DNA from 4 places in the Ruegeria sp. THAF33 genome. Region 3 is predicted to be linked to each of the others. Evidence: riboswitches for the same ligand, from Rfam matches in the RefSeq annotation. Region 3 holds a riboswitch; each other region holds the start of a gene.
The links. Region 3 has a riboswitch for cobalamin ahead of FIU92_RS18745 (DUF1636 domain-containing protein). Riboswitches for the same ligand answer to the same signal wherever they lie in the genome.
Positions count from the first base shown of each region.

Region 1: it holds a riboswitch for cobalamin, as region 3 does, so the genes downstream of both, FIU92_RS21395 (energy-coupling factor ABC transporter permease) here and FIU92_RS18745 (DUF1636 domain-containing protein) in region 3, are expected to answer to the same signal.
Region 2: it holds a riboswitch for cobalamin, as region 3 does, so the genes downstream of both, FIU92_RS14095 (hypothetical protein) here and FIU92_RS18745 (DUF1636 domain-containing protein) in region 3, are expected to answer to the same signal.
Region 4: it holds a riboswitch for cobalamin, as region 3 does, so the genes downstream of both, FIU92_RS19755 (DUF4198 domain-containing protein) here and FIU92_RS18745 (DUF1636 domain-containing protein) in region 3, are expected to answer to the same signal.

Region 1 is NZ_CP045386.1:107,991-111,893, reverse strand. It holds gene FIU92_RS21405 (MerR family transcriptional regulator) at 1-255, shown strand, start outside; gene FIU92_RS21400 (transglutaminase-like cysteine peptidase) at 437-1,225, shown strand; gene FIU92_RS21395 (energy-coupling factor ABC transporter permease) at 1,330-2,013, opposite strand; cobalamin riboswitch at 2,089-2,302, opposite strand; gene FIU92_RS21390 (L,D-transpeptidase) at 2,518-3,180, shown strand; gene FIU92_RS23085 (hypothetical protein) at 3,222-3,494, opposite strand; gene FIU92_RS21380 (cation-translocating P-type ATPase) at 3,683-3,903, shown strand, end outside.
Region 2 is NZ_CP045384.1:2,813,966-2,817,868, reverse strand. It holds gene FIU92_RS14105 (DNA polymerase III subunit gamma/tau) at 1-1,098, opposite strand, end outside; gene FIU92_RS14100 (dual specificity protein phosphatase family protein) at 1,270-1,782, shown strand; gene FIU92_RS14095 (hypothetical protein) at 1,774-2,181, opposite strand; cobalamin riboswitch at 2,272-2,494, opposite strand; gene FIU92_RS14090 (hypothetical protein) at 2,565-3,485, shown strand; gene rsgA (ribosome small subunit-dependent GTPase A) at 3,525-3,903, opposite strand, start outside.
Region 3 is NZ_CP045385.1:326,198-330,100, forward strand. It holds gene FIU92_RS18735 (ABC transporter substrate-binding protein) at 1-839, opposite strand, end outside; gene FIU92_RS18740 (ABC transporter ATP-binding protein) at 853-1,629, opposite strand; gene FIU92_RS18745 (DUF1636 domain-containing protein) at 1,626-1,982, opposite strand; cobalamin riboswitch at 2,080-2,277, opposite strand; gene FIU92_RS18750 (D-lyxose/D-mannose family sugar isomerase) at 2,271-2,960, opposite strand; gene FIU92_RS18755 (carbohydrate kinase) at 3,056-3,903, opposite strand, start outside.
Region 4 is NZ_CP045385.1:563,954-567,856, reverse strand. It holds gene FIU92_RS19765 (sugar ABC transporter substrate-binding protein) at 1-112, opposite strand, end outside; gene FIU92_RS19760 (ROK family transcriptional regulator) at 414-1,538, shown strand; cobalamin riboswitch at 1,660-1,859, shown strand; gene FIU92_RS19755 (DUF4198 domain-containing protein) at 1,991-2,776, shown strand; gene cbiM (cobalt transporter CbiM) at 2,783-3,394, shown strand; gene FIU92_RS19745 (cobalt ABC transporter permease) at 3,391-3,903, shown strand, end outside.

The DNA.
Region 1 (3,903 bases), on a different replicon from region 3:
GATCTTGGCTTTACCATTCAGGATGCATGCGCACTTCGCGAATTGTCCAAAGCGCCCGAGCAAGCTTGTCGTGACGTCGAATACGTTGCAACAAGACATCTCGACAACGTCAGGTCAAAAATCGCCGCCCTCCAACGGTTGGAGCAAGCACTGGCAGAACTTGTGCAGACCTGCACCGAGGGTGCGGCCTCATGCCCCCTGCTAACGGCGTTGCTCAACGAGCCTTTCGTCAAAGATGTCATTAGCGGCCACTAATTGCAGCGCCTGGAAAACCGAAACTGGCTATCTCAGCTTGCGGAGGAGCGGCTTCATTGTCCCGGTATTCCGTAACCCTCAGCGATGACGGCCGATCTCTGTTGTATTATTGTTGAATGAGAGAATTGCGATCAGCTTACCCTCTAATTCGCTCTGTTAGCTATGCCGGGCTGGTGATGGCGTGGATGCTCTGATGCTGTCAACTAAGGAAGAAATACCAAAGAATCTGCAAATTTTTGCCGCTTTACCCCTAGAGGCTAAGAAGCTGTTGCAATTCCCCAAGCACATGAAGGCTTGGAATAAAACACATTGGCCGGGGAAGTTTGGATACTTTAGAGGAACGAGCATGGAGAAGGCAGATATGACAAATCCCACTTTAGTTCAGGGAGTGTTATCGAAAAACCTGCTGGGTTATCTCCCAATGGTCTGTTTTATATGCAGCTTTTTTGTGTCTGCCGCTACATTGCAAGCCTCTGAGCTTCCCTCGATCGGTCTTGACAAAAAGATTGGAGCGCCATCCGGTGCCAAATCACTGTGCAAAGACTACTCGTGGGCGTGCGCGAGCGCTCGTAGCTCTGGTCTGTCCGTGGCAAAAGAAAATCAGATCGTTAAAACGATCAACACGCGCGTCAATCGGAGAATCCGAGCAGTTTCGGATCAAAGCCAATATGGGACAAAAGAATACTGGACACTGCCGACGCAAGGGTCAGGAGATTGCGAAGACTTCGCTTTGCAAAAGAAGTTTGAACTTGTGCAGAATGGTTTGGATCCTACGAAGCTACTAATTGCGACTGTCTTGGACACCAATCGCAATGGCCATGCTGTTCTAGTCTATCGCTCGAGTGAAGGCGATTTGGTTCTGGACAATGTTACCAACAGGATCAAAACGTGGAAGGAAACGAGGTATCTTTTCCTACGAATACAGGACCCGATTCACCCTGATCGTTGGGTACAGGTTTTTAGTGGCTAAAAACAATGTGGCGCGCCCTCGAGACGCGCCACAATAATCTTTGGAGCTGCGACTACCGGTTTTTTCGCGGCAACCCAATTTTAGGACACCGCTTCAAACTTTGGTCAAGCTTTCGCAGCGTTGTACAAACGCGGAGTCACCAGACCTGTACTGTTCAAACCGCGCATCGCCTTGGCTGCCGCAAGCACTGCCAGATCAGCAATCGGCTCAATGACGATTACCAGCATATAAGCACCGCCAAAGGATAGAACCGAAGCCATGGTTTCTGCGCCGAAACCCTGGCCGTAGAAGGCCCAGAACCCAACCCATGCGACTACTCCTCCCTGATACGTCGCACTCAGCGCAAGAGCTTGGCCATATTTGAGGTCAACATATGCTGTGCCGGGAGCGATGATGCGGCTGGCCAGTGCTTGTAGCGCAAATAGCGGCACCAGCAGAGTGGTCAGGTTGATGAAGTACTGCGGAAGATCGAACGGGGCAAAAAAAACACCCTGAATCAGGAGACCAGCTGCCAATCCAAAAGCCGCGGGTGCAGCACCGAGAAGCAGAAACAGCGTCGACCCCAGGATGAAGTGGACTTCAGAGACACCAACCGGGAAATGCGGCAGGACTTCGAAGAAAAGGAAAACCCCAACGGTGGCGAGCACCGAGCGCATAGCAAAAGATGCAGGTCCATTCGCACGCAATGTGGAAAACGTTTCTTTCGCTGCGTAAGTAGCCGCACCTGCGGCGGTAACATAGGAAAGCGCGATTTTGGCACCATTCACGATGCCCGGTTCGATATGCATGTTCTTTCTCCCTACCGCCTCACCCGGCGGCTTGTCAGGTTGAATCGACCGTAAGGCCGACAGGTTCAGTCTGGGCATAGCCCGGCGCTTTACGGCAGGTCTCCTGACTCGCGGGTGCTCGCTCCGCCAACCTTCCCGGTTCCATTACGAACCAGTGGTGTCTTGGCATCGCTCTCCGCTCACAGTTGCGGGGGCAGTTACGGAATTGGCGCCATTGAAAACACCGAACCGTATTCCCTTTTAATCCTTTTGGCTTCCGCCATCAGGAACCGAAAACAATTCACCGCTACAATGGCGGCTTCGTTTCTGTCAAATGTCTTTGCGACCTAGTCCGAAGTAGACTCGACCGATGCAGGATTCACGCAACCGGCGACATGGTCCATTAGGTAAACCAAGCGTTACCTGAAACCTCTTGAAGCTCTAGCTGCTAGAGGCTTTAAGACTCGAATTTGATCGCAAAAATGCGATGCAACCACATTACACTTGTGAACCAGGACGAGACTTATGCTGACACGGCGCCATTTCATTCAATCAACCACAGCGCTATTCTCGGCGTCTGCGGCCAGTCCATTGATCGCCAAAACATGGCCAACCTCGTCGCAAAAGACCTATTGGGACAGCCAGGTCACGCCATTTGACTACGATCCAGCGACCTCAAATCCATGGGGCGTTCATGACCGTTTTTTACCACGACGTGTCGTAGCAAATGATGGTTTGGTTCCCGGTGACATCCATGTCGATGCCGTCGCGCGCTATCTTTACCATATCGAGGAAGGCGGCACAGCAATGCGCTATGGCGTAGCGATCGCGCGTGGGAACCTTTACGAGCCCGGTACCTATGCTATCCGGCGCAAGGTCGAATGGCCACATTGGACGCCAACGGCTTCAATGATCGAGCTCAACCCCGAATACGCGGAATTCCGGGATGGCATGGAACCCGGGCCAAGTAATGCTCTCGGCTCTCGAGCCCTTTATCTATACGTTGGGGATCGAGATACTTATCTCAGAATCCACGGTACACCTCAGCCCAGAAGCATCGGTGGTCGCGCAAGTTCTGGATGTGTTAGAATGATCATGGCCCATATCAATGATCTCTACCCACATGTAAAAATCGGCTCGACCGCATACGTATACTCGGCCGAAGATAGCGTCACAGCCCGCTCATAAATTTTGGGCAGCGCAGGTGGATGTCGCTGCCCTCTTTTTTATCAGGCGTCACGCGCAGCGCAGATCGGGGCGCCATTCGTTGCGCGCAGTGGAACCAGCGTCGTCTCGACAGGTCCGCTGTGCTCATACCAAAAGCAGTTATCTTCTGGCATAAGGCGCGCTGTGGCCAGATCTTGCCCCGGTTCTGCCAGCGCAACAACTGAATCCGGCAGGTTACCTGGTTCGAATGCTTTGCTTTTGCCCCCTGTGAACTGGGCTGAGCAACCGGCAGTAATCGAGACTAACGTGATGGTAATTGCGATCCGTTTCTGCATTGACTTGTTCCAAAATTTATTACGTCTTCTGCGACTAAATTGCATCCACGCGACCGGCCCGCAAGAAGGAATGAAGCATCAATATCGCGGGCAACGAACCGGATTGAAAAAAATTGAAAAAGGTATTGAAGCTCTAGTTGCTGTAGGAACTATTTGCAAAGGACCGCAGAGATTCTTGAGGTCTAACTATGTCATCCGATACCCACAACCACGACCATGACCACGAAAATAGACAAGGTCACAACGCGTGCGGCAGTAGCGGGTGTGGTGACATCGCGCCCGCCGGTCCGATTCCCGAAGGTGGCAGAAGCTTTCAGGTCTCTGGCCTCGATTGCGCCGAAGAGGTTGCGATCCTGAACCGGGTTATCGGCCCGAAAGTTGGTGGTGAAGAGCATCTCGCTTTTGATGT
Region 2 (3,903 bases), on a different replicon from region 3:
AACGGCCATTTCGGCGGCCATCATGGCGTTGGGGGCTGCCGAGACTTCCTCGAGCGCCTTCAGCAGCATTTGCCACATCCGGGTCAGAACCCGCATCGGCAGAGCCTCGGCCATGTGTTGGCCCCGGGTCCGTTCGTCCGGAGAAACCGTCGGGTCCTGCGCCGCGTCAGGCGTGATCTTGACGACGGACACCCAATGCGTGATCTCGGCCAGATCGCGCAGCACCGCCAGCGGGTCCGCGCCTTCGGCGTATTGGCCGCTCAACTCGGTAAGTGCTTCGGCGGCATCGCCGCGCAGGATCATATCCATAAGGTCCAGAACCCGGCCACGGTCTGCCAGTCCAAGCATTGCACGGACCTGATCGGCGGTCGTCTCACCAGCCCCATGCGAAATCGCCTGATCCAGCAACGAGGTCGCATCCCGCGCCGATCCTTCCGCTGCTCGGGTGATCAGCGCCAGCGCGTCTTCGGCGATCTGGGCGTTTTCCGCTTCGGCGATCTTGCGCAGCAGGCCAATCATGTCTTCGGGTTCGATCCGGCGCAGGTCGAAACGCTGGCAGCGGGACAGCACGGTGACAGGGACTTTGCGGATTTCAGTGGTTGCGAAGATGAACTTCACATGCGCGGGCGGTTCTTCCAACGTCTTGAGCAGCGCGTTGAACGCGCTGGTCGAGAGCATATGAACCTCGTCGATGATATAAATCTTGTAACGCGCGCTGGCGGCGCGATAGCGGACACTGTCAATGATCTCGCGGATATCGTTGACGCCCGTACGGCTGGCGGCGTCCATCTCCATCACGTCGACATGGCGGCCTTCCATGATGGCGACACAATGTTCACACTGACCGCAGGGCTCGGTCGTGGGGCCACCGGTTCCGTCGGGTCCGATGCAGTTCATCCCTTTGGCGATGATCCTTGCGGTCGTGGTTTTGCCGGTGCCGCGAATGCCGGTCATGATGAAGGCCTGCGCGATCCGGTCGGCCGCAAACGCGTTTTTTAGGGTGCGCACCATGGCATCCTGACCCACTAGATCGGCAAAGGTTTCCGGGCGATATTTGCGGGCGAGAACCTGATAGGCGGGGCTGGAGCTGTCTGTCATGTCTTCTCGTTGGGATTCGGTGCTTGGGCACAGCGTAGTGGCCACCGTTGCCCGCGTCCACAGCGGGGCGCGATGATTTTTGATTTAGAAACGAGTCGCTTTCGCACTAAACTGCATCAGCGGATTTAATGGCTCATTTTTGTAAAGAGTTCTTTGGGGAGGACAGGATTCATGTCGCAGTTGGTGATCTACGCCCTGCAAGTTGGTGGCGGAACGCTGGCACTGACCTCGATGCCCGGACGCGGCGGAGATTACTCCAGCGATCTGGATATGATCGCAGCCTGGCAGCCGGGGCTTGTTGTTTCGATGACGACGGATGTCGAAATGCTTCAGGACGGGGCGCAGGAATTTGGCAGCGATATTCAAAGCCGCGCCAGCCGATGGGTTCACCTGCCGATCGAAGATTTCGGAGCGCCCACAAAAGCGATTGATGACGCGTGGCCGTCCGTCAGCGCCGCAGCCCGGCACGCGCTTTCCGGCGGAGGTCGCGTATTGGTGCACTGCCGCGGGGGATGTGGCAGGTCAGGTATGGTTGTCCTTCGGCTTATGGTCGAATGCGGCGAACGCGCGGACACGGCGCTGCAACGATTGCGGGCGGTGCGCCCTTGCGCCGTCGAAACGGATGCGCAACTGGCCTGGGCCTCTCGGCGCGCCCAGGCACAGGTCAGTCTGGATTCAGATTGAAATCTGCACGGGCGCGCAAGCAGGTTTCCAAGGCCGGATCGTGGAAACTTCGATCATCGCGCAGGGTGGAGGATTCACGACGCCGGATGGCATCGCACTGAACGTGTTTCCGAAGATCAGGTCGGCATAGCCGTTCAGCGGCTCAACTGCGGTTTCGGGCTGCGTCCCGCAAAAAACACGAATGCTGTCTGATTGCGCGCGGAAAATTGCATGACATCCTTCGGTGCAATGTGACAGCTCACTGCTGCCCTCAATCTCGAAATCGTCACTTGTGGCCGAGGTCGCCTGGGCCATGGCTTCGGATATCGAGCGCGCCAGCCGCGCCAAAGCGGGGCAGGTTTTACCCGTCCGCTGACATACTGTTGCACTGAATTCATGTGTTTTTGTCTTCCAGATCATCCTGCGCCCTCCGCGCTTGGTGGACAGGATATTTTGGACAGGTGGGACATCGTGATGCCGTCAGGACCTGCCCGGACACCCCGCCCGAGTTTTGGTTTCGTTTCCGATGGCAGGTCTCCTGACTTGCGGGTCATCGCTTTGCCAACCTTCCCAGCCTTCGGGGCCAGTGGTGTTTCGGCATCGCTTACCGCTTACAGTTGCGGGGGCAGTCGCGGATTTGGATGTTGCCTGCATGACCAGACATTACCGCACCGTGTTCCCTTTTCATCCCGACCCCTTGTGGAGGCCGGAAACCATCACACAACCGCTAGCGTTTGAGCACGCATCGAGTCAAGCCGATCTTTTGACCGGACGCTTGGTCATGCTGGATACGATGTTGGTTCATGCATAGTGTCGAGGGCGTTGAGGTTCTGAAACCGGATTTACCAAGCGCAAAGCCAGAGATCATGTTGGACACAGAGCAAACGGTATTGACCGAAGAGTTTTGCTTTCCTTCCGGGCAGAAAACACTGTCTGCCCGATTGTACAGCCCGCTGACCTCGCCCGAAATCGTCGTCGTGCTGAACAGTGCAACGGGTGTGCCGCGCGATTATTACCGTCATTTCGCACGATGGCTTGCTGCCGAGCAGGGTATGGCCTGCCTGACCTATGACTATCGCGATTACGGGCATTCCTTGACTGGCCGCCTGAAAGACTCGCGTGCGACCATGGCGGATTGGGCTTTGATCGACATGCCCGCGGCACGGGCGGAAATGCGCAGACGGTTTCCCGATTCGCAGCATTGGACCATCGGTCATTCGATCGGCGCGATGTTGGGGCCTGTGCAGCCGGATATCGATCTGATTGACCGGATGATCTGTGTGTGTTCGGGGCTGGTAACCGTAAGCGACCACCCATGGCCCTATCGGGGTCTGGCAGGATTGTTCTGGTATGGTCATGCCCCGCTTTTGGCCCGAGCCCTTGGCTACCTTCCCGGAAAGGCGATCGGGTTCGGCTCGGATCTGCCGGCATCGGTCTATTGGCAGTGGCGCAAATGGTGTACCGCGCCTTTGAATTATGTGCCTGAAATCGGGCATGAGTTACCTGCGGCGCAGTGGAAGGATTCTGGAACGCCCGTGGATTTGTTCACCTTCGAGGACGACCAGATGGTGCCGCCGGAAGCGGTTTGGCGGCTTGCGGATCTTTACGGCCCCGATGCCAACCGCCACCTGCTGAGCCCTGCCGATTTCGGGTTGCCCGAGGTTGGTCATATCGGAGCATTTGCCCGGCGCAATGCAGCGGTTTGGCCGCGACTGATCGCTTGATCAGACGCGTCGCAGGACGGGCCGGGCACCGTCCAACAATCACCGGTTGCGAAGTTTCTTTTCCTTCATGACGCCACGGACCATCTTGCCGAACGCTTTGTCCCGCGCCCGGGACTGCGCGACGGTCTCAGAGTTGCGCTGATCTTCGCGCCGAAGCTTGCGCCACCGGTCCAATCGAGCCGGATCAAGCGTACCGTGGCTTATTGCCTTTTGCACGGCACATCCGGGCTCGGAGCTGTGCTGGCAATCCGAAAAACGGCAGTCCCGGCTCAACTCGGCAAGGTCCGAGAAAACGTCGTCGATCCCGTCCTGAGCGTCCACCAGGCGCAACGCGCGCATTCCGGGTGTATCGATCAACCAGCCACCGTTGCGCATCCGGTGCAATGCGCGTGCGGTCGTCGTGTGCCGGCCCCTTGCG
Region 3 (3,903 bases):
GCGTCCGTTTGTGACATCACCGGGTGATCCTTGAGGAACTGAAAGGTGTCCTCTGCGCCGTTGCCGGACTGATAATCGAGCAGCACCAGAAATTCCGGGTTGGCCGCTGCCACGGCCTCCCACGACGTGCGGCCCCAGCTGGTATCCAGATCATGCGTCACGTTCGCGCCACCCGCCGCTGTGATCATCGCATCGGGAATGGCGAACTTGCCGGCGGTGAATGGAGCATCGGCCGGTCCGTCCAACAGGAATACGCGGGGCTTTGCCAGATCGGCTGTTTTTGCTTCGATGGCTGACAATTTGTCTTTCCAGCCGGCAACCAGCGCCTCGGCCTTGTCTTCGACATGCATGACCTTGCCCAGACGCAGAACGTCATCAAACAACAGGTTCATGCTGGCCTCGGGGCGATCCTTGTCCAGATGCACGCAGCTTTCGGTCAGGATCATGGTCTTGATACCAAAAGGTTCCAGTGTGTCGGGCGTGACGTCACCGCCGGGTTTCATGCCATAGTACCAACCGGCAAAAAACAGATCGGGTTCGACGGCCACAAGGTTTTCAATGGTCGGGTATTTGGGGGCAAGCTCTGGGATATCGCCACGCTGAGCATCAAAATCAGGGCTTGTTTTGTACCAGCCGGTAATTCCGGTAAGCCCCACGATCTTGTCCTGAAGGCCGAGCGCAAAGGCCATATCCGCCATGTTCATGTCATGTACGACCAGGCGTTCCGGCGCCGAGTCAAAAACCAGCGGTTCACCGCAATTGTCCACGGTGACGGCTTCCGCTGCCGCGCCACCTGCCAAGCCAGCGAAAACAACCACCGGCCAAAGTTTCTGCATCATATTTAAGTTCCTGTTATTGTGACAATTTCCGTTTTCGGATATCCAGTGCGGGGATCATGCGGCCTTCGTGCTGAAAGCACAGATAATCCACGCCGAATGTCTCACGTACCCGGTCTGGGGTCAGAACTTCGACAACAGGCCCGAACCCCGTCAGACGCGTGGCTTTCATCAGCGCCACATGGGTGGCGAATTCCGGGATCATGACCAGATCATGGACGATCATGACGACCGTTACCCCCAGATCAGCAACCAGAGACAGCATGTGCCCCTTGGCATCGGGGTCCAGATGGTTGGTTGGCTCGTCTAGAAACAGCAAGGACGGGTTCTGGGCCAACGCGCGCGCGATATGTGCGCGCTGACGTTCTCCGCCGGACAGTTGACCCATCGTTTTGTTGGCAAAATGCGACAGCTCGGTCGTCGTCAGAACCCGTTCCAGATCAGCCTTGTGCTGAGCCATCGAACGTTCGCCCTGAATCGGGATTTGCCCCAGCGCAACATAGTCTTGCAGGCGCATCCGCCCGTCAGGCATTTCCTGCTGCCCGACCACAGCAATGGAGCGGGCACGTTGGCGGGCGGACAGGGTCCGAAGGCTTTGGCCTTCTATCCAAACATCACCCAAGATAACCCGTTCGATCCCGCACAGCAGTTTCAGCAGAGTGGTCTTGCCGGCGCCGTTCGGCCCGGCGATTGCCAGAATTGATCCTTCTTCCAGGCGAAAGGACACATCCTGCAACAGGACATCGCCATTGAGCGCGTAGTACTCCAAATTCTCTGCAACCAGAAAGCTCATGATACCCCCCCGGACGGCAATGCGGGTATGCGCGACAAGGTCTTTGCGAAAAGGGCAGGGGGGCGGTCCGAGGCGCTGGTCCAGCCATCGTCACTGTCGCCGAACTGGGTCGCGAATTCGACCAGGGCGGACAGGTCGTGTGATGTCGTGATATCGCCAAACAGGTACTGCGCTTTTCCCGGGGCCTGAAATCCGACGGTCATGGCCCGTTCACAACCTGCCATGCACGCCACCATTCGGGTTTCAAAACCGTCAGGCAACCGGGCATTCAGCACGTCTTGCGCGGCCTCGGCAGACATCGCCCCCTGACATGTTGAACAGATCAGAACGTAGTGATCAGAATAGCAGGTCATAGCCATCTCCGTCGTTTGCCAGACGCAGACAGAGGGCACATACCCAGATATTACGCAAACGCGCCATCAAGCCTCCTTCCGAGACGCCCCGCCTCGGGTTGGTTTATAGTGCGATGGCAGGTCTCCTGACTTGCGGGTCGTTGCTTGGCCGACCTTCCCAACCCATGCGGGTCAGTGGTGAAGTGGCGTCGCTCACCGCTTACAGTTGCGGGGGCAGTCACGGACTTGGCACATTCCAGCGCCGCACCGTGTTCCCATTTTCATCCCTTACGGAACCATCCCGCTCAGCTAGTCCGGCAATGCCAGACTTGTCAAGCGGCAGACGAACGCGTTGGTAGATGGAATTGCAATAGCCGCGCCAGCTGTCCTGCTGCGCCAGCCCGGACCGAACGGTGTCAATAGTCTGGTACAAGAAGGAAATCCGGCTCGAGAATCTTTCTCGACCTTTGAAAACCGTGGAATTGGCTTTTCAAACCCAATGTCGGTGCGGTCGTTATTCACGGTCGATACCTCGCCAATAAGGCAATCGCCGCGCTCGGCCCAAAAAGCGTGCCAGATGCCGGGCATCAGAGTTACGCTTTGCCTCGGCTTCAGCCGCACGTACTCTTGGGGTTGCAAGGTTACAGGGCAGGCATCGCTGGGGACCGTCACCGGGTTGTCGCGGTCGACGCCACCGTTTGGATCCGACGCATGAATTTCCAGAACGAGATCGCCGCCGCCCCGGTTGATGATGTCTTCTGCCTTGATAATATGCCGGTGCAACGGAGAAAGCTGATTGTCTTTCGAGATCAACAGTTTTCTGCACAGAGCATCCCACGCCCGGATTTCAGATCCTTCGTCTAAACCAGTGCGTAGAGTGAACGGGAATAGGTAATGTTCGTCGAAATGGCCTTGTGCGTAATCGGTAATATCCCAGCCCGCGGCTGCGGATCGTTTTGGCCAGAGGGCTGCGCATTTTCTCGGGCGACCAATCCGCAAAGGGTGGCAACACGGCGCCGAAGGATTGAATGAACGCCTGTGCCTAGGGCTTGATGTGGTTGATTTCGGATCGTTTCATCATACCATCCCGCAGATCACAGTTCGTGCGACCAAGGGGGCTCCGCCCCGGCTCGGGAAACGGTCACGGCCGCGACGTCAGCGCCCAGTTCCATGGCTGCTTGCAGGCTTTCAACCGTCAATCCGCGCAGACCTGACTTGGTCAGATGCCCTGCGCGGCTGAGCTCGGTCAGAACGCCGGCGTTGAACGTGTCACCTGCGCCGATCGTATCGACCACTTCAACGGGTTTCACAGGAACCGAGACTTCGGAACCATCCGCCAGGTAACCGTGCGCCCCGTCACTGCCACGCGTGACGATGACAACGGAAGGACCCGCCTGCAACAGCACAGACGCTTTTGCGGATTCGGATTCAGCGCCCGGAATGATCCAGTCCAGGTCCTCGTCTGAAACCTTGACGATATCCGCACGCGAGATCATGCGGTTCAAACGCGTCCGAAATCGGGTTTGATCCTTGATGAAATCCGGGCGGATATTCGGGTCCAGCATCACTGCCCGGTTGGAACCGTGGCGGTCCAGAAGGGCGGCATATGCATCTGCGCAAGGTTCACACGCAAGGCTGATTCCACCGAGATACAGGGCAGAGACGGCTGGAAGCTGATCGGGCATGTCTTCGGGCAGCAACATCCTGCCTGCGGTGTTTTCATCAACAAAGCTGTAAGACGCGTGTCCATCCGAGAGCTGCACAAAGGCAAGCGTGGTGGGACGGTCCGAGGTGATCACATGTGTCGTGTCCACATGGCTCGCTTTCAGCGCATCGATCAATTGCTGGCCGAACATGTCCGATGACAAACCTGTCAGCATCCCAACCGGAACACCCAGACGTCCCATCGCGACGGCTGTGTTCAGAACTGCACCACCAGTAT
Region 4 (3,903 bases), 240 kb from region 3:
GCTCTTCCGCTTTTGCAGTCGCACCTTCTTTCATTTTGACAAAGAACGGGTTGGTGTCCGTCTTGGTGATCAGGCAAACAGTTTCGCCTTCCGCCATTGCACTGCCAGCCATGGCAGTAACCCCGAGCGCAGCAGCACCCGCAAGTTTTGCGAGTTTCATCGATTATCCTCCCAGTTTTTTCTATGCCGAGTAGGGCACGAGGGCGATCAGGCAAAAAATCCTGACCCCATAAGAAACAATCACAAGATTCGAATTTTGAGTCAATAAATAAATCACTCTTATTTATTATTGACAGGGCGGGCGGGCTTTCTCATTCTTCAACAGGAAAGGGGTGGTCGTGCCTGAAAATTCATCTCGGAAAAATTCGATTGGCCTGCACGGGTCAGAGGTGCGCGGTACCAACCAAAGCGGGATGCGGGCCCGGAACGAACGGCTGGTGTTGTCGCTTGTCCGGCGTCATCAGGCCCTTGCGAAGTCCGAGATCGCGCGCATGACCGGACTGTCGGCACAAACCGTTTCCGTCATCATGCGGCTGTTGGAGAAGGATGGTTTGCTGTTGCGCGGTGAGCCGGTCCGCGGGAAGGTCGGGCAACCTTCCGTTCCCATGCGCCTCAACCCGGATGGTGCGTTTTTCTTTGGGCTCAAGGTCGGGCGCCGCAGTACCGAGCTGGTTTTGACTGACTTTGTCGGAAATGTGCGGCAGCGCGAGCGGCGAACCTATGACTATCCAACGCCGAAAGCCACATTGGAGTTTTCCACTGAGAGTCTGGGCAAAATGATATCATCCATGCCGCCTGAGGCCAAAGGCAGGATTGCGGGACTTGGGATTGCCATGCCGTTCTACCTATGGGACTGGGCCCAGACCCTTCAGGTTCCTCAGGAAGAAATGGACCCGTGGCGCGTATCAGACCTGAAGGCTGACCTGGCGCGGCGCCTCGATATTCCGGTATTCCTGCAAAATGACGCCACTGCGGCTTGTGGGGCGGAATTGGTATTCGGTCCAGCCGATGGGCCAAGGGATTTCCTGTACTTCTATATTGGTTTCTTCATTGGCGGCGGTGTGGTCCTCAATGGCGCAATCTTTTCAGGGCGTGGAAACTCGGGCGCAATCGGCCCCTTGCCTGTGCCGGATGATGTCGGTGGTGTCAGGCCGCTTATCGATGTGGCCAGCCTGTACGTGCTCGAGCGTGCAATCACCACGGCAGGTGTCACGTCGCATTCCATTTGGGAAACGACCCAGCGTTGGGATGTGCCAAAAGTTCAACTGGAAAACTGGTTGAAGCAGACGGCGAGCGGGATTGCCTATGCGATTGTCTCATCCTGTAGCCTGATAGATTTCGAATGCGTGAAGATTGACGGCTGGATGCCGCAGGACATCAAGGCGCGTTTGGTTGAAATGGTCGAAGACAAACTGTCTGAGCTTAACCTGACCGGTCTCGAGCGCCCTGCCGTGCTGGCAGGGACCGTGGGCCCGGAAGCACGCTCACTGGGTGCGGCGAGCCTGCCGTTGTCGGAAAGGTATCTTTCAGAAGCTTAGATGTGAAATCACTCTGTTGCCTTGGATATTTCACAAACTGGTTCACTCTCGCATACTGCCGAGCTCATTATTTTCGATGGCCGTAACACATTTTCGTTGACGGAAGGCTGAGTTGTCTGGCAAGCCGCTCGGCATGTCCGGTTCCGGAGCTTGCTCTGGAATCAAAAGGGAATGCGGTGCGGGCTCAGGCCCAATTCCGCAACTGCACCCGCAACTGTAAGCGGCGAGCAGGGCTGAAACGCCACTGGGGTTTGCCCGGGAAGGCCGGTCCAACGCTTTGACCCGCAAGTCAGGATACCTGCCGGACATGTGCCCTCATAAGGGGCACTCCTAATCGGCGACGGGATGTGCGTCGGACCAGGATGCCTGAAAGGGTAATTTGGCGTTGAATGTCCCGTGGTCAAAACGAATTTCGCGCCGGGATTGGCGCGACGGGACAAGGACGACTGTTCATGAAAACGCTGCTCAGCGCAGCCGCTGCCGCGGTGGCTCTTCCTGCCATCGCAAATGCGCATTTCCTTTTGGAATACACCACCGACACCATGATCGAGAAACCGGGCGATGTGCCGGTCAAACTGATTTTCTGGCATCCGTTCGAGAATGGCCATGTCATGGATCTTGAAAAGCCGCAGGAATTCTATGTGATCCACAACGGTGAAAAGACCGATTTGCTGGACACGCTGGAACCTATCCGGTTCACCGGCGGGGAAAACGAGGGCGCGGCGTTCAAGGGCAGTGTCCCGGTCAAACGTTCGGGCGACTATGTGCTGGTGACGGTTCCTCAGCCTTATTATGAGGAATCCGAAGACATCTATATCCAACAGCTCACCAAAGCCTTCCTGAACCGTAACGAATTGCCGACCGACTGGATGAATCCCGTGGGTCTGGCGACCGAGATTATCCCGCTGAACAAGCCGACCAACATCATCGCGGGTTCGACTTTCACGGGCCGTGTGCTGGCTGATGGTCAGCCGGTTGCGGGGGCCGAGATCGAGATCGAGTACATGGCCGCCGAACCCGACATGGAAAGCTCGGCCGCTTCTGCACCGAAAGTGTCACCAATGCCGGGTGGTGCGGTGGTCGCAATATCTGACGACAACGGGTATTTTTCGTTCGGCGTTCCCAAAGCCGGTTACTGGGGTTTCGCCGCCCTTGGTTCCGGTCCGGCAACCGAACATGAGGGCAAAGAACTCAGCCAGGATGCGGTCATCTGGATTCGTGCCTGGGATCTGGAGTAACCCCAAATGCACATCGTCGACGGAGCCCTTTCCAACCCGGTTGTAATTGGCGGCGCCATAGCCGCCGCGGGCGGGATCGCCATGGGTCTCAGGTCTCTGGATCTTGATCGCATCCCCACTGCGGGCGTGCTGTCAGCCAGTTTCTTCGTGGCATCGTTGATCCACGTGCCCATTGGTCCGTCGTCGGTCCATCTGATCCTCAACGGCATGGCCGGGCTGCTGCTTGGTTGGGCCGCATTCCCGGCTTTGTTCGTCGGGCTTTTGCTACAGGCGGTCTTTTTCGGCTTTGGCGGGTTGACGGTGTTGGGGATCAACACCGTCAATATCGCCTTTCCCGCGGTGGTGGCCGGAATGTTGTTCGGTCGTCTGATCGCGCGTGGAACGCCTTTGCAAGGAGCGATTTGGGGGGGCGTCGGCGGCGCATTTGCGATTGCAGCGACAACCGGCATGGTCGCGTTTTCCCTGGCGCTGTCGGGGGATGAATTTCTGCCTGCCGCCAAGCTCGTTTTCTTCGCCCATATTCCTGTCATGGCCATCGAGGCGATTTTGACCGGGTTCGCCGTGTTGTTGGCACGCAAGGTCAAGCCCGAGCTGTTTTTCAGAGGAGCAGCCACATGAAGCATCTGGTTGTCATATTGGCCGTGTGCTGCGCACCTGTGCCTGCCCTGGCGCACAAGGTCATAGCCGGCGTTTTCGAGTCGGGAGACGTCATCGAGGGCGAAATCGGCTTTTCCAACGGCGACATGGCAAGCGGCACCGAGGTCATTGTCACCGGCCCGGATGGGGCTGAGCTGGGTCGATCGGTCACTGATGCGGACGGTTTCTTTGTCTACACGCCGACCTCGGCCGTGGCGCACACCTTCTTTGCCGACCTTGGCGCCGGGCATGTGGCCGAAGTCACAATGTCTGCCGAAGATGTCGCGCGGATCATGGGCGTTGCCGTGGCGGAAAACGGAGACTCGTCTTCGGCTGCTCTGGCGCAGGCCAGCGGTTCGGCGGCGTCTCTCAGCGCCGAAGAACAGCAGGTTATCGCCAAAGCCGTACGTGACGAATTGCGCCCGCTCAGGCGCGAGATTGCGGCTTATCGCGAACAGAACGACCTGCAAACCATCCTTGGCGGGATCGGG